2 regions of the Vreelandella venusta genome follow, and region 2 is predicted to be linked to the other one. Evidence: predicted binding sites of a transcription regulator. Region 2 holds the regulator's gene; the other holds the start of a gene.
What was found. The regulator FliA, encoded in region 2, starts transcription of late flagellar genes. The targets are predictions, from matches to a motif close to CTAAAGTTNNNNNNNNNNCNGCCGATA.
Positions count from the first base shown of each region.

Region 1 (10,793 bases), 890 kb from region 2:
GAATACCCCCCGCATGGCGACGATAACCTCTCTTGGCGTTGGTTCTGGCCTTGATCTCACCGGTTTGCTTGATCAGCTTCAAGTGGCTGAGCGAGGCAAACTCGTGCCGATTACGCTTCAAAAGAAGCAGCAGCAGGCGAAAATTTCTGCCTTTGGCCAACTTCAAACGTCGCTGAACGCGTTTCAAGACGCGGTCGCCAAAATCAATGACCCCAAGCTCTATCAAAGCCTTTCAGCCAATGTGCGTGGCACTGGTGGTGGAGAAGCTATTAAAGCGACTGCCGCCGCTGATGCGCTGCCGGGCAGCTACCGGGTAGAGGTCAGCCAATTGGCCACCTCTGGCACGCTAGCTTCAAACCGCGTGGGAGAGCGGGACGCAGCCATGGATCTACAAGGGGCAACTGCGCTGCAGCTAACCTTTGGCGATGGCGAGAGCGTCGCTATCAACATTGCAGAAGGCAGTAGCCTTGCGGATATTCGTGATGCCATTAACGCTGATAAAGATGCTGGTGTTAACGCCACGATTATCAACGATGGCACGGGCTACCGGCTGGCACTGAGTTCTAAAACGACCGGCGCAGACGCTTCTGTTGAAAACTTTAGTTTTGTAGATGCCGGTAGCACCGTAGTGCTTGGCCCCTTTGCTGAGGATGCGGCAACGAAGCGCTCAGGGGAGAATGCCGCGCTTACGGTTAATGGTATTACGATTAGCAGTGCGGAAAACAGTATTGAAGGTGCGATTCAGGGGGTAACGCTTAACCTTACTGAGCTTGATATCGTGGACGGAGAAATGGCTTCCAGTACCATTAATGTTGAGCGCGACACGCTAAAGCAGCGCGAAGCGATTAATGGCTTTGTAAAAGCGTTTAATGACTTAAAAGGCACTATTGGCAAGCTCACTCGCTTTACCGGCGATAGCGAAACCGCTGGTGAGCTATTGGGCGATAACACCGTGCGCACCATCGAATCCCGGCTGCGCAGTATATTAACCGGTGGGGTAGAAGGCGGTGAGTTGTCTACCCTTAACCAGCTAGGCATCACTCTGCAACGAGATGGCAAGCTCAAGGTCGATGAAGAGACGTTAGATGACTTGATCGCTAATAATCCCCAGGCACTCAATGCCTTTTTTGCCGGTGAAAACGAGGGGGAGGGTATGGCGGGTAGACTAAACACCACTATCGAACAGGTGCTGGGCAACAACGGCGTGGTCAAGCTGGCGATTAGCGGCGCGGAAAACCGTGTAAAAAGCCTGGACGACCGTTTCGAGCGTATGGAAAAAACCATTGAAGGCACTATCTCTCGCTACCGCACCCAGTTCGGCCAACTGGATGCGATGATTGCCCAGATGAACAGCATGAGCAGTTACCTCACTCAGCAATTTGACGCTCTGGATAGTCAGCTCGGCCGTAAGAAATAACCTTAGCGCTTCGGTTGAGTAGCCATAGATAAGTAGGGCGGTGTAACGAGCGAAGCGAGGCATCCGGAATGGGCGGCGTAAGCCGCCCTTTTGTTGCTCATGTAAAAGTAAGTTTCTCACTCTGCAGTTACCAAACATTACATCTTTTTTTACTAACCGCCCTAAAGATTCCTCTCGCCGTGCCGTTAATTCTAATAACGGCGCACAAAGTGGCCGAATAGCAGGCCTTCCGGCCAGTGTTCATGCAAGGAGAATCACACCATGTCAGTGATCAATACCAACATTACCTCCATGATTGGCCAGTCCAACCTGTCCAAATCACAAAGTGCCCTGACCACGTCTATGGAGCGCCTAAGCTCTGGTCTGCGTATCAACAGCGCTAAAGACGACGCAGCTGGCCAAGCCATCGCCAACCGTATGTCTAGCCAAATTACTGGCCTGTCTCAAGCACAGCGTAATGCCAATGACGGTATTTCTGTTGCACAGACTGCTGAAGGCGCATTGAACCAGGTCAACGATAACTTGCAGCGTGTTCGTGAGCTGACGGTTCAGGCACAAAACGGTACCAACAGCCAGGATGACTTACAGTCCATTCAAGACGAAATCAATCAGCGTCTTACCGAGATTGACCGTATTTCAGAACAGACTGATTTTAACGGCGTTAAAGTATTGTCCGAAGATCAGAGTCTGTCTATTCAAGTAGGTGCCAACGACGGTGAGTCTATCGACGTTGTCCTGGAGAAAATCACTTCTGACACACTAAATTTAACCAGCTTCAATGTAAACGGCCCGGGTGAGAATCTTGGCGCAGCTGTCGCTGCAGATTATGAAGCTGCCTACGGTCAGGGTACTGGTGTAACTACCAATACTGTTAACGACTTCTCCGCTGATTTGGCTACTAACTTAGGTGTTAGTGCTGCCGCTGTAAACAGCGCTGGAACTGCTCAAGTTGATGATAACGGTAACTGGTACGTTGACGTTACCATTACTGCTCAAAATAACGCTGAAGCAAAAGCACTTGGTTTACAGGGCATCGAAGCGACTTCCGGCACTGCGGTAACCTTCCAAGTGGCACTTGATCCCTCAGAAGCCACTGTCGCTACTGGTAATACCACTGCTGCCTATACTGTTACTGGCACAGACTTGGGTGCAAAAGACCTGCTAAGCTCTGCGTCCACTAACCCGATGGAGAAGCTTGATGCGGCCCTTAAACAGGTCGATGAGCTGCGCTCTGGCCTGGGTGCCGTTCAGAACCGCTTTGATTCTGCGATTACCAACTTGCAGACCAACGAAACCAACCTCTCTGCCGCTCGGTCACGTATCGAAGATGCTGACTATGCAACAGAAGTAGCTAATATGACCCGCGCACAGATTCTGCAGCAGGCGGGCACCTCTGTACTGGCACAGGCTAACCAGATTCCGCAGAACGTTCTTTCACTGCTGGGCTAAGCCATCGTACTACTTATCCGTACTTTCGGATTATCTACAGGCCTCCTTTATGGAGGCCTGTCTTGTTTTGCGGCTGGAATGAAATCAGTTAACAACTATATTCAGCGCTTTTCGTACCTTTGAGGGGAGGGGGCATCAGATATGATGTCATGCATAGCTTAACCGCCTTCAGGATGTTCTCTACCATGTCGAATAAAAAGCCCTATCGCTCATCAAATAATGCTCGCCAGCGCACTTTGGATACGAGAGGAACAGCGCAAGCATTGAAGAAAGCCAGAGCGCTAACGGAGCGTCAGCCAAAAAATATTTCTGCGTGGAAGCAGCTCAGTGCAGAACTCTCAGAGGCAGGACATCTACAAGAAGCACTTGAGGCATTAAGTAGCGCAATTTCTTTACAACCAAATGATGCCGAAGTGTTAGCGCTACAGGGGAGAATGACGCATCAAATGGGCGACCCTGATCAAGGATTGGCGTATTTACAGGCGGCTATCGAGTTACGCCCTAATTACGCTAAAGCACAACACTATATTGGCTACATCTATTATACCCAGGCACGTTTTGATGAAGCGCTACAGCATGCCGAAATAGCTTGCGAGTTGATGCCCGACGATGTGGATATGCTTAACACATTGGGCAATATTTTGATGCAAAAGTTTGAGTATGGACGGGCAAGAGATGCGCTTGAGAAAGCCGCAAAATTAGCGCCTAATAATTATTTATCCTGGAATAATCTGGGTAATGTTTACAATGCTATTGGAGATCTGGATAAAGGACTTGAAAGTTACGGTAAAGCTCATCGTGTTAATCCCCATGCGCCGGGTCCTTTTTCCAATATCATTACTACATATCACTACCACCCTGATAAGACAGGTGAGGAAATTACAGCGCTATGCAAGCAGTGGGAAAGTAAATTTTTATCAAGTATTACCACGCTTTCTTATGCTAGCCACAATAATCCTAAAAAACGCCTTAGAGTTGGATTGATCTCAGATGGTTTTCGTGGACATCCTGTTGGAAGAATGATTACTTCGGCACTGGAATGTGTTCCAAAAGACCAGATGGAGTTTTATTTTTATAGTACTAACCATGCTTCTGATGGTATTACCGAAAGGCTGAAGTCAGTAGCTACACAATGGATGAGTGTGCAACCGTTAAAGGATCAGCAGGTAGCTGAGAAAATTGTACATGATGGCATTGATATTCTGATTGATTTAGCTGGCCATAATGCTGGCAATAGAATATTGGCCGTAGGTATGCGCCCAGCTCCGATACAGGTAAAGTGGGTAGGCGGGTTGATTAACACTACAGGCTTGTCGGCCATTGATTATTTAATCAGTGATCGCATTGAAACACCTAAAAGTGTTGATGAAGCATATGTCGAAAAAATAATACGCTTGCCTGATGACTATATTTGCTATGTGCCGCCAAATGGATACGAGCCAGATGTGGGGACATTGCCTGCATTTAAGAATGGTTTTGTAACATTGGGTTGTTTTAATAATGCTAATAAATTAAATGATGTGGTGTTGGAACAGTGGTCTAGCATAATGAAGGCGCTACCTGGCTCTAAGCTATTGCTAAAAAGCATGCAGTATAAAAGTGAAGAACGCTGCCGAAAAGTTAAAGAAACAATGGCAAGGTTCGGTATTGAGAGTGATCGGTTACTTATTGAGGGGCCTTCATCGCACGCTGAGCTTTTAAATGCGTATAATAAAGTTGATATTTCCTTAGACCCTTGGCCTTACTCTGGTGGCTTGACCACTTGTGAATCATTTCTAATGGGCGTTCCGGTAGTGTCTTTCCCAGGGCCGACCTTTGCTGGGCGCCATAGTGCTACCCATTTGATCAATGCGGGTATGCCAGAACTTGTAGTGAGCTCTTGGCAAGAGTATCGAGAAAGAGTTTTGGAGCTTGCATCTGACTTAGATAGCCTTGCCACTATTAGGCAGCATCTTCGTCAAGTTTTATTAGAGTCGCCCGTATGCAATGCGCCTCGTTTTGCAAAACATTTTACCAATGCAATGCGTGCCATTTGGCAACGTCATTGTGAGGGAAAGCAGCCTGCCGCTTTAACGTTCGACAAAACTGGACAGGCACAGTTTGTGGATGAAGAAACACCCGTTGATATTGTCTATGCAGAAAGTATGGAGCCTGAGGTGGCCGGGTTTAAATGGTCGCTATCTAGCAAGATTATAGCGCTGGACAATGGGGCAAGGTTAGTTGTTGAGAAAGGCATTGAAACCCTTAGGCAATTAAATTCATTTGGCATAGTGGCCTTCGATCCAGCAAGCCAAGTAACAAATCCTGAGCGGTTTGAAGGCAGCAATGATGTGCAAGTCTTTACCCATGCTGTTTTAGGCGACGGCAATCAAGCAACGCTTTATTCGTGCTTAGATCCAGCAATGAGCAGTACTTTGCAACCGCTGCCTATCGGACAGCAGCACGGGGCTAGCCCGGAGGGTGCTAACGTGCTTGCCAAGCTGCCGATCAATACTATTGCGTTAGATTGTATCGAAGGGCTTGAAAGCTTGGATTGGTTGATTCTTGATCATCTAAGCGATTCCACTGCAATTCTTGAAAATGGCGAAAGAGCACTTAAAGATACGCTTATTATTCAAGTGCGTATTGCCTTTCAGCCGACGCACCAGCGCCAACCTAACCTCGCGGAAGTGCAGCACTGGATGAGCCGTCACGGTTTCCGTTTCTACCGCTTCAACAATGAGCAACACCGCAGCCACCTGCCAGAAAGCGTATCTGACAAGCAGCGCCAAGCGACGGAGTTGCATAATGCTGATGCTGTATTCTTGCCTAGCCATGAGCGTATGGCCAGCTTAAGCAATCACCAGCGCATCAAGCTTGCTTTTCTGTTACATACTATTTACGGCATCCGCGATATGAGTTACGAACTCTTGGTCGGTGTAGATAAAGCAAAGGCGGAAGAGTATTTACTTTCAGAAGGGATGGTGAAAGCCCCGGTAAATGAGTTTGATAATGAGAACGTGGTAACGCCTAAGCAAGCATCTGAGTTGCCCGTAGTTAATCAAACAGTAGCAGACAATATTTCTCAAGATATTGACGCATTATTAGAGCGTTATACTGAATTACAGAGCGATAATACTACCCAAGATGCGGCTAGTAGTAATGTTACACCTCAGTCTTCCGAGCTTGAAAAGCCACGTACAAAGAATAAGCCTATAAGCTTGTGGAAGCTCAATGAGCCAATCAGTGTAGTAGATGTCGGTGCCAATCCTATCGATGGGACGCCTCCTTATGCGGAAATGCTCAAGCAGGGGCTTGTGACGTTGGTTGGTTTCGAACCACAGAAAGAAGCACTGCAAAAGTTGCAAGCTATGAAAGGGGCTAATGAGACCTATCTGCCACATGCAGTCGGTACCGGCGAGCATGCCAAGCTTTATATCTGTCAAGCCTCGGGCATGACTTCAACGTTAAAGCCGAACAGCCAAGTGCTTAATCACTTTCAAGGCTATCCAATCTGGGGAAAGGTGAAGTCGGTCGAGGAAATCGAGACCGTACGGTTAGATGATATTGATCAAATAGAAAAAATAGACTGGTTGAAAATTGATATCCAGGGCGGAGAGCTTAACGTTTTTAGAAACGGCGAAAAAAAGTTGAAAGATACCTTGGTGATTCAGACAGAGGTTAACTTTATTCAGCTTTATGAAAATCAACCGCTCTTTGCTGAGATTGACCAATGGATGAGGGCGCATGGGTTTATGCTGCATACTCTTTTAGAGCAAAGAAAACGAATTTACGCACCGATGAGAATCAATGGCGGGATTCATCAGGGTATAAATCAGCTAACTACTGCTGACGCAGTATACGTCAGAGATATTAATACTTTACAGGAGGCTTCTGTAGAGCAGCGTAAAAAATTGGCGATTATTTTGAGCAAAGCATACGGAAGCTTCGATTTAGCTTACCGCTTATTGATGAATGAAGATGGTTGTAGTGAAAAGAGCTTTTTCAATAAAGTTGTCGGAAAAAAAATTAACGCTATTTCAGTGGATTAAAAAATGACACAGGAAACGCAGTTCCTGAGCTTGCTAAGAACCGCAAGTAAAAGTGATTTGCAGATTTTGGCAAAACTTTTAAGCCCATATTTGGCCGAAATAGAGCTTCGCCAGACAAAAGTATGGGGAGATCGTAGTCGTCTGCACCTAGATAATATTACGATTCCTTTGAATGACCTTTTGCTTAATACACGTTCAGGTCATATTACAATCGAAAAAGATTGCTTTTTTGGTCATCGTTGCATGTTGCTGACGGGAACGCATGATTACGAAAAAACCGGCTTAGAAAGATTAACAGCTGTCCCTGATAGCGGCCGAGATATCCACATCAAACAGGGGGTGTGGCTAGGTTCTGGTGTCACTGTGCTTGGGCCTGCCGTGATAGGGGAAAATGCTGTTGTCGCAGCGGGCAGTTTAGTTGTTGGTGATGTTCCGCCTAACACTATTATGGCGGGGCATCCTGCTAAAATTATTAAAAAAATTGATGGAAGTGATGCCTAATGAAAGTATGGGCTTCCTCATCTTTTTAAACGTTGAATGGTAGTAGTCGAGCAATGTTTACAATCAATTTGGGAGACCGGAGCCTTTTAATAGCGCGAACACGCCATCATCACGATAGCACCACCGGTTGCTCCTAAATTCCAAAAAGAACTAAAGAATAGGTTTATTATTTCTTTTTTGCTGGTATCTTGGCCTCATTGCACTGGTCGATGTTCGACGAACGTCGCAACCAGTGCTCACATTTAAAGCAGGGCGCCTCGGTGCCACTGAGAGGGAGATATGATGACGAATGTGAGCCGTTGGAAAAAAGCCGTTGCTGTTCTTTCGCTTAGCGTTGTGGGTGGTGTGCTGTCTGCCGCTGCTTATGCAGATACGCTGCGAGTCGGCATGTCTGGGGGGTACTTCCCTTTTACGTTTGTTGAGCAAAACGAGCTGAAAGGCTTTGAAGTGGATGTCATGAATGCCGTTGGTGATGTGACTGGCGATGAGATTGAATTCGTGACAGCGAGTTTCTCTGGTTTGGCGGGCATGTTGGAATCGGGGCGCATTGATACCATTGCTAACCAAATTACCATCACCGATGAGCGCAAAGCGAAGTACGCCTTCACCGCACCGTATGTTTACGATGGTGCCCAGGTTGTTGTACGGGCAGGTAACGACACTATTCAAGGGGTTGAAGATTTATCCGGCAAAAGCGTTGCGGTCAATCTAGGCTCTAACTATGAGCAGTTGTTGCGTGAACAGCCTAATGCTGATGAGATCGATATCCGTACCTACGAATCCAACGTCGAGCAGGATGTGGCACTTGGCCGTATCGATGCATTTGTGATGGATCGCGTTAGCGCTAGCCAAGTGATCAGCGAGCGCGGCTTGCCGCTTGCATTGGCCGGCCAGCCGTTCACCATCATAGAAAACGCGCTGCCGTTTCGTGATGATGAAGAGGGGCGTGCTCAGCGTGACCGCGTAGATGCCGCTCTGGAAGAGCTGCGTGAAAACGGTACATTAGGTGAAATATCGCAAAAATGGTTCGATACTGATATCACCCAGCCATAATCGCGGCGTTTATCTTTAGACGACCAGCAACTGATTGCGGCCGTGGCACTGCCACGGCCGTTTCGCTTATAGCGACGTTGCGAAACTGACCTTGGAATAACCATGCTGAATGTGGAGTATATGTGGGGCCTGTTGCCGGTCCTGCTGAGCTATTTACCGTTAACGCTGCAAATGGCGAGCATCGCCATGCTGTTGGCGCTGATCATTGCCTGCCTGTTGGCGGTCATCCGGGTATCGCGAGTGCCGGTGTTGAACGGCGCGGCAATGCTGTTTATCTCGTTTTTTCGTGGAACGCCGCTGTTAGTACAGCTATTTTTGTTCTATTACGGCTTACCCCAGCTGATTAACGCGCTGATTTCCATCAACGGAGTGACGGCCGCAGTGCTGGGCTTAACGCTGCACTTTTCGGCCTACATGGCGGAATCCATTCGCGCGGCGATTGTCGGTATTGACCGCAGCCAGACCGAAGCAGCGCTGTCCATCGGTATGACCCAGTCTCAATTGATGCGGCGGATTATTCTGCCTCAAGCCACCCGCGTGGCAACGCCAACGCTGATGAACTACTTCATCGATATGATTAAAGCGACTTCCCTGGCGTTTACCCTGGGTGTCACCGAAATGATGGGCGCTACCCAAAAAGAAGCCTCGGGCAGCTTTCTCTACCTGGAAGCATTTCTGCTGGTGGCGATTATTTACTGGGTGGTGGTGGAAGTGCTTTCCTGGGGGCAGCGCCGTCTGGAAACGTATCTGAATAAGGCGTACCAGCGATGATCACCCTCGAATCTGTCAGTAAGCGTTTTGGCCAGCAGCCAGTGTTTTCGGACGTTGATTTGCACCTGGAACAGGGTGAAATCATCGTCATTATTGGTCCCTCGGGTACCGGCAAATCAACCCTGTTGCGCTGTATTAACTTTTTAGAACGCCCAGAGACGGGGCACATTACGGTAGGCGATTTAAGAGTCGATGCCCGGCATGCTAGTCGTGCCGATATTCTGGCGCTACGCCGACGAACCGCTTTTGTATTTCAGAACTATGGATTGTTTGCCAACAAGACGGCGTTAGAAAATATCAGCGAAGGCATGATTGTCGTGGATAAGCTGCCTAAGGCTCAGGCACACGCTCGGGCAAGGGAGATTCTAGAGCGCATTGGCTTGGCCGATAAGGCGGATGCTTACCCAGCATCGCTTTCCGGTGGCCAGCAGCAGCGGGTAGGCATTGGGCGTGCGATGGCCGCGAATGCTGATGTGATTCTATTTGACGAGCCAACCTCATCGCTGGATCCGCAATGGGTGGAAGAGGTGCTGAGCTTAATGAAACAGCTCGCCGCCGAGCAGCAAACCATGATTGTGGTGACCCATGAAATGCAGTTCGCCAGAGACGTCGCCGACCGGGTGGTGTTTATGGATGAAGGGCAAATTGTCGAGCAAGGGTCGCCCGAAGCGCTGTTCACCAACCCTCAAGATGAGCGGACACGGCGTTTTCTGCGCAAAATTTTGGCGCCAACGGGGCAGGCATTGCCATAACGGATGAGTGGCGATCCGTGCGGGAAAAGCATTGACAAGCGCTGGCAAGCCCGCTTAACGCGTGATAGACTACGCCATCCTCTCAGACAAGACCCGTGGGCGGGCAGCTTTTGAACTGCTCGTTACACCATTTGGCAGCGTTTTAATTGCTTCCAAATCAATTGGTTGTTGTGGAAAGATTCTGACGGAAATGTCGTGTCATGGTGAAAACCTAGTGGCGAAAGCCGACCGACAATCACATAGTTAATCCGTTGCCGTTTATTGGCAACCTTTATTCTCCAAGGAGATACCTGTGGCGAACAGCAAGCAAGCACGCAAGCGCGCCCGCCAGGCCGAGACTCGTCGCGTCCTGAAAGCCAGCCAGCGCAGCAAGGTCCGCACTTACATCAAGCGTGTGATCAAAGCGATCAGCACCGGCGATCATGGCAAAGCGATGGAAGAGTTCCGGGCAATGCAGCCGGTTGTCGACCGCATCGCTGATAAAGACGTTCTTTCTAAGAAGAAAGCTGCACGTCTGAAAAGCCGCTTGAACAAGCGCATTAAGGCTCTGGCGGCGTAAGCCGGCAGGCGCCATAAAAAAACCGGCTGCGGCCGGTTTTTTTGTGTCTATACGTCGCGTTACCCGCGGCGACTTTGGGTCTCTTGTTTTAGTCGCTATGGATTGAGTGATGACCGCCAACACACCACCGCAAGCAAATATGTCGCCCCCGCGCCGCGGGTTGATGCGCTCTGGGTTAGTGGTCAGTGCCATGACCATGTTGTCGCGTGTGATGGGGTTGGTGCGCGATGTGGTGGTTGCCACCTTCTTGGGGGCAGGCA
Region 1 is NZ_CP065135.1:3,688,905-3,699,697, reverse strand. Features, by position in the region: gene fliD (flagellar filament capping protein FliD) at 14-1,417, shown strand; gene IR195_RS17225 (FliC/FljB family flagellin) at 1,679-2,866, shown strand; gene IR195_RS17220 (FkbM family methyltransferase) at 3,052-6,897, shown strand; gene IR195_RS20580 (acyltransferase) at 6,901-7,398, shown strand; gene IR195_RS17210 (amino acid ABC transporter substrate-binding protein) at 7,681-8,451, shown strand; gene IR195_RS17205 (amino acid ABC transporter permease) at 8,554-9,222, shown strand; gene IR195_RS17200 (amino acid ABC transporter ATP-binding protein) at 9,219-9,974, shown strand; gene rpsT (30S ribosomal protein S20) at 10,267-10,533, shown strand; gene murJ (murein biosynthesis integral membrane protein MurJ) at 10,643-10,793, shown strand, end outside.
Region 1: the regulator FliA is predicted to act here: its motif matches at 1,579-1,605, upstream of IR195_RS17225 (FliC/FljB family flagellin).

Region 2 (10,793 bases):
TATGCCTAACGGTGGCGATCAGCAGGTGGCAAGAGTAAAAGGACGCCTAGCTCAATGGGCAGTATTGGGGCGACGTTGGGCGGGTGACCCGGATGATTGGGATATTCACATCGTCAATGCGGGTGCCGCTAATCTTGGTCAACTGAAAGAGCGCTTTCCGCGCTGGGCGTTATGGATTAATAGTGATGCCGATGCTTTCGCACAGATGTACCGCTCGTTGCGGCAAGTGCAGGAAAACGGTGGTCCTAGACAGCTGCTGGCACTGCACGAGCCAGATTTGCCGCGCCGAGGTCTACTCGATAACCTGCGCGAAGCAGCCAGCTATTACTTGGATATAGAGCTTTTACTGCTGGCGCGATGACAGCTAGCCTGACGCTATGTAGCCGTGCTTTAACAGCCGCAATCAAGCGCCTCTATAGGGAGTAACAATGTCGATGCTCGCTGACTTCAAGGTCGCTACCTGCAAAGCCGACAGGCTGCTCAAAAGCGTGTTGATGGTGGCGCTAAGCGTCATCGCCATGCGTGTTTACGCCGCGACGGGCAGTTGGAGTAGTGAGGTGCCCAGCGTACTGGTCGCGATGAGTGAACGAGCTGTCAGTAGCCAGCCCATTCAACCACCAGCAGGGGCTCCGGTAGAGAACGCCGCGATAGAGCGTATTCATTGGCGTTTTCAAATGCCGGTCAATGCGCCGGTTAACGCCTGGCTATGCCACCCTGAGCAGTGTGTTTCTTTGACGGCTATGCGGGGGTCAACCACGGCGCTAGCCGGTAAATCGGTTAATGGACCGCTGTACTTGCGTTTTGCGTTGACGCCAGGCCAGCGCCCGGTACGGGTACAGGGACTGCAAGTGATTGTGAATTACCAGTGAACAGAGTTCAGCCGTGAGGCACGAGGATGTATACAGCACAAGGCAGGATTAAACAGGGCGAGTTGTTAAACCAATACATGCCACTGGTAAGACGTCAGGCCTTAACGCTGCAGGTAAGACTACCCGCAAGTATTGAGTTGGATGATCTTATTCAAGCCGGCATGGTGGGCTTATTAGAAGCACTAGGGCGTTTTGATGCGACCCAAGGAGCAACGTTCGCCACGTTTGCAAGCCAGCGTATTCGCGGCGCCATGATGGATGAGCTGCGCACACGTGATTGGTTGCCACGTAGTGTGCGCCGCTCTGCCAGAGCCGTGGATGATGCGGTGCGCCGCCTTGAGCAGCAGCTAGGACGTCCGCCGGAAGAGGGTGAAATCGCGCGTGATCTGGATATGCCGCTTAGCGAGTATCAGCAATTGCTCAATGATACGAACAGTGGCCAGCTGTTGCCCTTTGAAGAATTGGTGGCCGAAGGGGTCGAGTCGGTGAAAGAAGAAGCCACGAATCTGCCCTTCGATCAGTTTCTAGATCAGCAGCAGCGACAGTCGTTAATTGACGCGATTGACGCCTTACCTGAGCGTGAAAAGCTACTGATGGCGCTGTATTACCAAGAAGAGCTGAACCTTAAAGAGGTTGGGGCGGTGCTGGGTGTGACCGAATCCCGTGTCTCCCAGCTTCACAGCCAGGCGATTAGCAGGCTTCGTGCTCGCTTATATGACACCGCCTAACGTCACTATTAATCACGAATAACCGGCGAGGAGCCGTTGATGAACCCATCTACGCTGATCGGTATTTTTGCCAGCATGCTGTTGCTGGTAAGCGTACTGTTTTTTACTGCAGAGTCGCCAGAAAGCTTTATCAATCTGCCGGGGCTAGCCATTGTAGTAACGGGCACCTTGGCGGCCACCTTTATTAGTTATCCGCTGAAAGAAGTGCTACGCGTGGTGCGCCTGGTGGGATTGGTGTTTCGGCGTGAAAACACTTATGTGCGCGATGATATCAACGAACTGGTGTCCATGGCGCGCTTGTGGTTTAAAGGCGATGTCAGGGCGGTTGAAAAGGAGCTAGAGCACACTCGCAACCCCTTTTTGCGCACCGGGATCCAGCTGGTCATTGCGAACACGAAAGAAGACGAAATTTTCGATATGCTGCGCTGGCGCATCGCACGATTAAAAGCACGCGAGCATGCTGAGGCGCAGATATTCCGCACTATGGCCACCTACGCGCCCGCGTTTGGCATGATTGGCACCTTGGTGGGACTGGTCAATATGCTGGAAGTAATGGATGCGGGCGACCTTGACGTTATTGGCCCGCGCATGGCGGTAGCTCTGCTGACAACATTCTACGGTATTCTGCTCGCTAACTTGGTGTTCAAACCGATTGCCGTCAAGCTAGAACGGCGCACGGAAGAGCGCCTTATCACCATGAATATGGTGCTGGAAGGTATTTCGTTAATTACCAAGCGGCGACTGCCTTCTTTTATTGAAGAAACGCTCAACTCCTTCGTGGCTAACTATCATGACGAAATCCGTGACGCCGCTGTAAAACCGCGGCCAACGGTTAGCTCTGCGGCAAAAGGGTAGCGCCATGCTAGATCGTGACTCACGGCACGCGCTGGAATTGCCCACTGTGCCAGGGGAGGGCGATGAGGGGTGGCTAACGAGCTATTTAGACGTATTAACGCTGTTAATCACGCTGTTTGTCTTACTGCTTGCGTTGACGCCGCCGGGGGGAGGGGCTGCTTTTGAACGCGATAGAGTGCATTCTATAAGTGCGATCGCCTCGCTTCCGTTGGCCAGCTTGGCAACTGGTATTCACCCCCGGCACAGCGGGCTAAAGCCGCAAATGGCTGAGCTGAATATCCCAGGAGTTAGTGTCTCTCAGGGTGAAGAAGGTGTTACGCTGCGCATCGACGATAGCTTGCTTTTCCCTAGCGGTGACGCCGTGCTAACGCCCCAGGGGCAAGATGTGTTAGAAAGCCTTCTGGCAGTGCTGGCATCCTTTGAGGGGCAAATTTCAGTCGAAGGGCATACGGATAATGTTCCCATCGCTACCTCTCGCTTTCCCTCAAATTGGGATCTCTCGGTAGGACGCGCCATTGCGGTGGTCCAGTATCTTGAGCGCCAGGGAGTTGCTATTTCACGTATGCGGGCAGTCGGCTATGCCGATACCCAACCCATGGAAAGTAACGCTACACCGGAAGGCAGATCTGCCAACCGGCGCGTCGAACTGCTGCTAAGGCAGCAGGCTGAGGGGTAAAGAGATTTCTTGAGGCCATCTCTGTGTCGAAGCATCACTCGCTACTACAGTCGTTCGGTGCATTACTGGTGCTCGATGCTGACTGTCGGCGCATACAGGCATTTAGTAGCAACTTTGCGGAACTGCTGGGAGTAAGCCTTCCTGAAGGGCGTCTTCCAACGCTTTCCAGCGTTCTAGGCAAGCGCTTAAGCCAGCGCATACGCTACGAGCTACAAGGCCAACAGCGTTTGCCGGGGCCACTCACCTTTAAGTGTCCTACTCGATCAAGCCGTTTCCAGTTACATGCTTACCGTGCCGGTGTGCATGTGCTGGTTGAGATAGAGCCCCTTCATACCCTCGGTAAACAGCGTCTGCTTGGCACGGTGAACGAACGCCTGATGCGCCTAGCGGAAGCGACCCATCAAGAAGAGCTACTTGATTACCTAGTGATGTCGGTACAAGAGTTAACCGGGCATGACCGGGTATCTGTATGCCATCTCGATAGTGATTGGCATGGGGTAATCGTGGCTGAGTCGTTAGCTAAGAGGCGCGCTCAGTCGAGTGTCGAAGTGGCGGCAGATCACTTACCGGCCTTGTTAGGGCAACGCTTTCCTGCCAAAGACTTTCCTATTGCTCTAAGACGCGCTTATGAGCGCCATTCGGTGCGACTGATCCAAGATGTCACAGCACCCGGTGAGCACCTACTGCCTGCGAGTGTAGTAAATGTAAATGTCAGTGATTGTTTCCTGCGTGCGCCGGCTCCTGAGCGGCAGCAGTACTTACAACGACTGGGCGTACGCGGCGCACTCAGCGTGGCCATGCAGGGAGATACCGGTCTTTGGGGGCTGCTATTTTGCCACTCGGCAGCAGCCTACCCTGTAACACCGCCCGTGAGAGATGCGGTACGTACCTTGGTGCAAATGGCTACTCAACGGCTGCTGCTGCTGAGAGCTCGCCAAGAAGCGCGCTATTTGCAGCGCGTACAAGACAGCTTGGTGCTTTCAAGCAATAATCGCTTAAAGCCCCAGGGGCCTTATCAGCTATTTACCGAGCATGCCGACAGATGGAAGTCGCTCTTCCGTGCCAATGGCGTTGCGTTATGGGTAAAAGGTAGCATCTATCAATCAGGCAATACGCCCAAGCCGGAAGCGATTGGCCAACTGGTCACGCGGATTGAAAAATCCCACATCCATAGTGGACCATGGTGTACCCAAGAGGCAGCCAAAGAGCCGCTAACGTGCTCTTTAGACATGCTAGAGCAGAGCGGAGTACTTGCCGTGCCGTTGCCTACCGACCCTGCTCGGCGCGGCTGGCTGATATTTTTTCGTCCTGAGCAAGTGGAAACGCTCTACTGGGCGATGCAGCCCTCTTCGGTATCCCTGCCGCCTATGGCAATGTCGCCTTCTGACGCGTGGTGTGAGGAGGTGACAGGAAAAAGCGAAGCCTGGCAACGCGTCGAACGGCTAGCTGCGATGGACTTGGGGGAAGACTTAACACTGGCGATTTCTGCTTATGAGATCAGCACGCTCAATATGCACCTGGAGCGCGAGCGTAAAGCGCTTGCAGAAGCGAATCAACGATTAGAGCAGTTGGCGCATTTTGACCCGCTCACTCAGGTGTGGAACCGTTACCGCATCGAGCAGGCTATTGATGCCGAACTAGTAGCAGCAAAACGCTACGGAGCGACTTTTGCGCTGCTGTTATTTGATGTCGATCATTTTAAACAGATTAATGACACCCTCGGCCATAGCGTGGGCGATGATGTGCTGATTTCGCTAGCCCGCATGGTGGAAAGCTCACTGCGGGGCTGTGATCATTTGGGGCGCTGGGGAGGGGAGGAGTTTGTGGTATTGGCCACCCACTCCAGTATGGAAGCCGCAGAAGGGCTTGCTGAACGCTTGCGTGGGCTAGTGGCAACACTACAGGTGAAGGGCTTGAGCCAACCGATAACGGTCAGCATTGGTGTTGCAGTATGGCATCCCAATGACAGCTGCAAAACCCTCATCGCCAGGGCCGATGCTGCGATGTACCGAGCTAAACATAATGGGCGTAACCGCGTTGAAATCGCTGAAAAAAGCGTGCAGTGACAGGTGGCATCATGGATTGTCGGCACGACCGCATAAACGCTGCATTCTCGCTATGGCAGCATCAGCGCCATCAAGACTAAAGGTCATGTACCAAGGGTCGCTATCTTGTTGATCGAAACCAATAAACAGCTGCTCTCCCTGGCTCATTTGAGCCATTAATGTTGGTAGCTCGCTTAGGTAGAAGTGCGCATAAAACCCATCATCGCCACGCTCAGTAATAAACTCAGCCATGGTATCAATGATCGGCGTGTCATCCACCCGGAGCCTAGTTGGCACTAAGTTAACCGCGCGGCTTTCGCCTTGCTGTTCCGCCAACGTGACCCGCATTTCCAGCCACGGTAAGTCGCAAACACCCTGAGTTGCGTTCAAGCTCAAGGTGGCATCCGAATAGCTATGGGTTTCCACGGCGCGAAAGTGCCGCTCACTGCCTAACGTTAGCGCCATTGACTGCCAATGCCCGTGGGGCTGTACGTCATCAATATTGAACGTTGTTGCCATGCTAGGCAGTGCAGTGCTGGAAAATATGGCGCTAAAGGTCACTAACGCAAAAGGCTTGAATGTAGGCATAAGGGTGGCATCGCACAAGAAAAACATTAGCCTATCGTGTGTTGCAGATAAGCAAAAGGTAACGCGCTGATTTTTCTATATGTAGTAGTTTTTAACAAGAGAAATGCCGCATATAGTGTAAAGTCAAGTCTATACTTCATGGTCGCAGAACGTATAATCGCTCCGTTTTGAGCGCTAATTTCACCCCGTTGTGAAGGAGTTTCGCGACATGAGCACCGCAGCAAAGGCTATGAAGACTTCGAATGACGTCCCCTTACAGATTCCCTCAAAAGATATCTGGGATGCCAAATATCGGTTAAAAGATCGCCATAGCCAACCTGTTGATCAGGATGTGGGTGCTACCTTTGAGCGTGTCGCGCGAGCGTTGGCGGCGGTTGAAGGTGACAATGCTAACGAATGGCTACCAAAATTCCGCTGGGCGTTAGAAAACGGCGCGATTCCTGCCGGACGAATCCTTTCCAATGCGGGCGCTGAAGCCTACAAACCGGCGGTTAGCCTGATTAACTGCACGGTTTCCCGCACTATTCGCGACTCTATGCGCGATATTCTCGACTCCGTCGTTGATGCCGGTATGACGTTGAAGTCTGGCGCCGGTATTGGCTACGACTTTTCGACGCTGCGCCATAAAGGAGCGTTTGTGTTTGGTGCCGGGGCTGGCACTAACGGGCCGCTGGCGTTTATGGATATCTACGACAAGATGTGTTTCACCGTGGCATCCGCAGGTGGACGCCGAGGGGCTCAGATGGGCACTTTCGACGTTGGCCATCCTGATGTTCGTGAGTTTATTCAAGCTAAGCGAGAAGCCGGTCGTCTGCGCCAGTTTAACCTTAGCTTGTTGATTACCGACGAATTTATGGAAGCAGTGAAGCATAACGCCGACTGGCCGCTGGCGTTTCCATTGCACCCTGGTGAAAAAGACGATGTAAAAGCGGGCGATTTGATTTATCGCGACTGGCCCGTCATTGAAGAGGGCTATACGGTCGATGATGAAGGCCGCGTGGCTTGCCGTGTCGTTGAAGTTATTAAAGCGCGCGAGCTGTGGGACACCATTATGTCCTCGACCTATGACTACGCTGAGCCTGGGTTTATTCTGATTGATCAAGTCAATCGCATGAACAACAACTGGTTCTGCGAGGATATCCGCGCCACCAACCCGTGTGGCGAGCAGCCGCTGCCGCCAGAAGGCGCTTGTCTGCTGGGATCGGTCAACTTGACCAAATTTGTGATTGAGCCGTTTAGTGACAAGCCACGCTTTGATTGGGAACGCTATCGCAAGGTGGTAGCGATCTTTACGCGTATGCTCGATAACGTCGTGGAAATTGCTGGTCTGCCACTGCCGCAGCAACAGCGTGAGATTGAAGCCAAGCGCCGTCACGGCATGGGCTTTTTGGGGCTTGGCTCAACGATGACCATGCTTAAAATTCCCTATGGCTCCCAGGCGTCGTTGGCCTTTACCGAAGAAGTTAGCCGCCACCTCGCACTGGAAGGCTGGAAGCAAGCGCTAGAGCTGTCTAAAGAGAAAGGCATGGCGCCTGTGCTTGAGCAAGAGCATACGATTACCCCGAAGATGATGCGTGAGCGCCCCCAACTCGCTGCTGATGGTTATGAAGTGGGTGATAATGTGCCTGGACGTATTCTGCATGCCCGCTATAGCCAGTATATGGCGAAAGTGGCTGAGCTTGATCCTGAACTGGTCACCCAGTTGGCGGAACATGGGGCACGCTTTACCCACCACAGCTCGATTGCGCCCACCGGCACGATCTCGCTATCCATGGGGAATAATGCCTCCAACGGCATTGAACCCTCGTTCTCGCACCGTTATTTCCGCAATATCATTCAATCGGGTAAGAAAACCAAAGAGCAGGTGGAAGTTGTCTCGTTCGAGTTAGCCGCTTATCGTCACTTTATTGCCGCCGATGCGGTGGAAAGCGATTTACCCGACTACTTTATTACCGCCGACTCCGTGTCGCCTGAGCAGCATGTGGCCGTGCAGGCGGCCGCTCAGCAGTGGATCGACTCGGCAATCTCAAAAACAGTTAACGTGCCGACAGAGTTCCCGTTTGAGAAATTCCAGGATCTCTATCTACAGGCGTATGAGAGCCGCCTCAAAGGCTGCACGACATTCCGCTTCAACCCAGAAGCATTTCAGGGCGTTCTGGTACGTGAAGATGATTTAAAAAACACCACCTACGTGTTTGAGCTGGAAAATGGCGAGACCTTAGAACTGGCCGGCGATGAAACGGTGGTCTACGACGGTGAAGAGCATAACGCCGCCAACCTGTTTGACGCCTTAAAAGAGGGCACCTACGGCAAATGGTAAGGGCGGGCTACGCCTTGCTACGAATATCGCCCGACGTCCTTTGCCCCGGCCCCCTTTGCTAAGTGGAGAACACCATGGCTGTAGAAATTACCTCAAAAATCGTTGGTTACCGTATCAAGCAGCAGGAGCAAACAGCGCCTGCTCCCGAACTTCCGGAAGAAGACCCGCTAACGGTCAGGATTCCTTCGCGTCCAGAGGGTACGTTAGAAGCGGTATCCGAAAAAATCTCTTATGTGGGGGCGGAAGGCCGTAAAAAGGTTTACCTGCTGGTCTCATTTATGCCGGTAGAAGGCGTGGTAGGTGGCCGACGTGTGATCATTGAGCGCCCGGTTGAGTTCTTTTTCCCATCAGGACAGCTTTCCAGCGAGCATCAATGGATTACGGCAACGATGCGTAGCCTTTCCCTTGCTGCGCGCGGCGGATATGTTACTCAGGCAGTGGCTGACCTGCGCAAAGTAGCGTGGGATAAGGGGTTGGTACGCTGTGGTATGAACCGTTGGAACAAGCCAATGTTTCACGATTCCGAAGTGGCGGCGATTGCCTGGTCGATCCAGCAGATTCTTTATCGGCGCGGGTTCTTGGACCAGGATGGTAACCAAGTACCGGTAGAAATGTTGGTAGAGCGTTATGCGCACCGCATGCAGCATGGCCATGCTTGGCAACCTCCGGTCGATGAAGAACCAGACACCAGCCCAGCGGTTGGCGCCGTGGAGCCGATTGGCGGTGCCGCTGAGCAAGAAAAAAACGCCGTAAAAAAGCCTGAAGGCAGTGGCCCGGCAGTCGTGGGTAACTGTCCTGAGTGTCGCGGTGAGCTTATTATGATGGATGGCTGTCCAACCTGCTATGCAGGCTGCGGCTGGTCTAAGTGCGGCTAAGCCAGCCAAACCAGCTCAAACGCTAACGAACAACGCCGCGCGGCTTAGAGAGCCACGCGGCGTTGCTTGTTTTAAGAGCAAAACATTTTAAGGACCAAAATTCAGCCGTTGATTTAGGCGCTAAGGCTCAGACGCTCATCAGTAGCGGCCTGACGTTATCGGTTAAATAGCAGTCGTCGAACTCCCCTTCGCTAGCCAGCGCCTTCAAGTCGGGGATGGTGACGTTATGACGGTCACGGAACACCAAGCCATCTTCACTCAATGCACTAAAGGTTCGGCTCACATGAACCGGACTCAAACCTAGAATGTCGGCTAACTGTTCTTGAGAAAGTGGCAACCGGAACTGTTCACTGATGTCATGGTTCGTTTGGCGTAAACGTAGGTACATTTCATGGAGAAAGTGAGCCATTTTTTGCCGAGCACTGCGCCGCGCTAAGTTGACCAGCCGTTCCGTGAGGAGGGCCTGGTGACGGCTACCAATGGCAAACATCACCGAGGTCAGCGTTAGTGACTGACGAAATAGCTCTAGCATGCGCTTATGAGGAAAGTGACAGACCACGCCGTCGGTTATCATGCGCACGTTTTCCAGCCGCCTGGAAAACGCAAACTCTCGCAAACCGATAATGTCGCCAGGCAAAAATACTTCCAGAATTTGCCGGTCGCCGTTTTCTAAATGTCGATAGGAGTAAGCCCAGCCACTGCGCAAGGTGCAAAACTCATTCGCGGGAGCATCAACTTCCCACAGTAGTGATCCTGCTTTGATCTCGGTAGGGCTCTCTTCCAGTTCTATTAATAGTGCTTTTTCTTCTTCAGTTAGTGAGCAGTAGTGATTGAAGTGGCTAATAATGCAGCTTTTATCCTGATCCACAGCTTCCTTCTCCTAAAAAGGTTAGCAACAATTAACCGGCCGCGTTGTTGATCAATATAAACGTTAATCAATATAAACAGAGCCGTTTTATGTTGCTTGGTCTTTTCTGCTCTCTTGGCGTCCTTGTGGGGGCAGGCATATCGCTGTCATTTTCCAGGGAGGGCAGGCCCGCCCTGGAAGTCGCTCTAGGCGGTTTTTTGGGCGCGATTACCACGCTTTAACAACGGCGCCAGGAAATGCCCTGTATGGGAAACGCTCTGCTTGGCAATCTGTTCCGGTGTTCCTTCGGCAATAATTTGTCCACCGCCAGAGCCACCTTCTGGGCCAAGATCAATAATCCAGTCAGCCGTTTTGATCACATCCAGGTTGTGCTCGATCACCACAATGGTATTGCCGTGATCACGTAACCGGTGGAGTACCGTGAGTAGCTGACGGATATCCTCAAAATGCAGGCCAGTGGTTGGCTCATCCAATATATATAACGTTTTTCCGGTGTCGCGCTTGGCTAGCTCACGGGCCAGTTTGACCCGCTGCGCTTCACCGCCAGAAAGGGTAGTGGCACTTTGCCCTAGGCGGATATAGGAAAGGCCCACATCCAACAAGGTTTGCAAACGACGAGCGATAGCAGGCACTGGACTGAAGAATTCCAAGGCGTCCTCTACCGTCATGGCCAGCACTTCGTGGATCGTTTTGCCTTTATAGTGGATATCCAACGTTTCGCGGTTGTAGCGTTTGCCTTTACACACATCGCAAGGCACATAAATATCCGGTAGGAAGTGCATCTCTACCTTAATCATGCCTTCGCCCTGACACGCTTCGCAGCGGCCGCCTTTAACGTTAAAGCTGAACCGGCCTGGCTTGTAGCCCCGCGAACGTGCTTCCTGAGTGCCCGCGAACAGCTCACGAATCGGTGTGAAAATACCGGTGTAGGTGGCTGGATTGGAGCGGGGTGTCCGTCCGATAGGGCTC
Region 2 is NZ_CP065135.1:140,707-151,499, forward strand. Features, by position in the region: gene IR195_RS00620 (hypothetical protein) at 1-361, shown strand, start outside; gene IR195_RS00625 (flagellar protein FlhE) at 429-869, shown strand; gene IR195_RS00630 (RNA polymerase sigma factor FliA) at 896-1,597, shown strand; gene IR195_RS00635 (motility protein A) at 1,637-2,452, shown strand; gene IR195_RS00640 (OmpA/MotB family protein) at 2,457-3,128, shown strand; gene IR195_RS00645 (sensor domain-containing diguanylate cyclase) at 3,152-5,194, shown strand; gene IR195_RS00650 (hypothetical protein) at 5,204-5,761, opposite strand; gene IR195_RS00655 (adenosylcobalamin-dependent ribonucleoside-diphosphate reductase) at 5,970-8,081, shown strand; gene IR195_RS00660 (ribonucleoside-diphosphate reductase) at 8,156-8,956, shown strand; gene IR195_RS00665 (Crp/Fnr family transcriptional regulator) at 9,084-9,824, opposite strand; gene uvrA (excinuclease ABC subunit UvrA) at 10,010-10,793, opposite strand, start outside.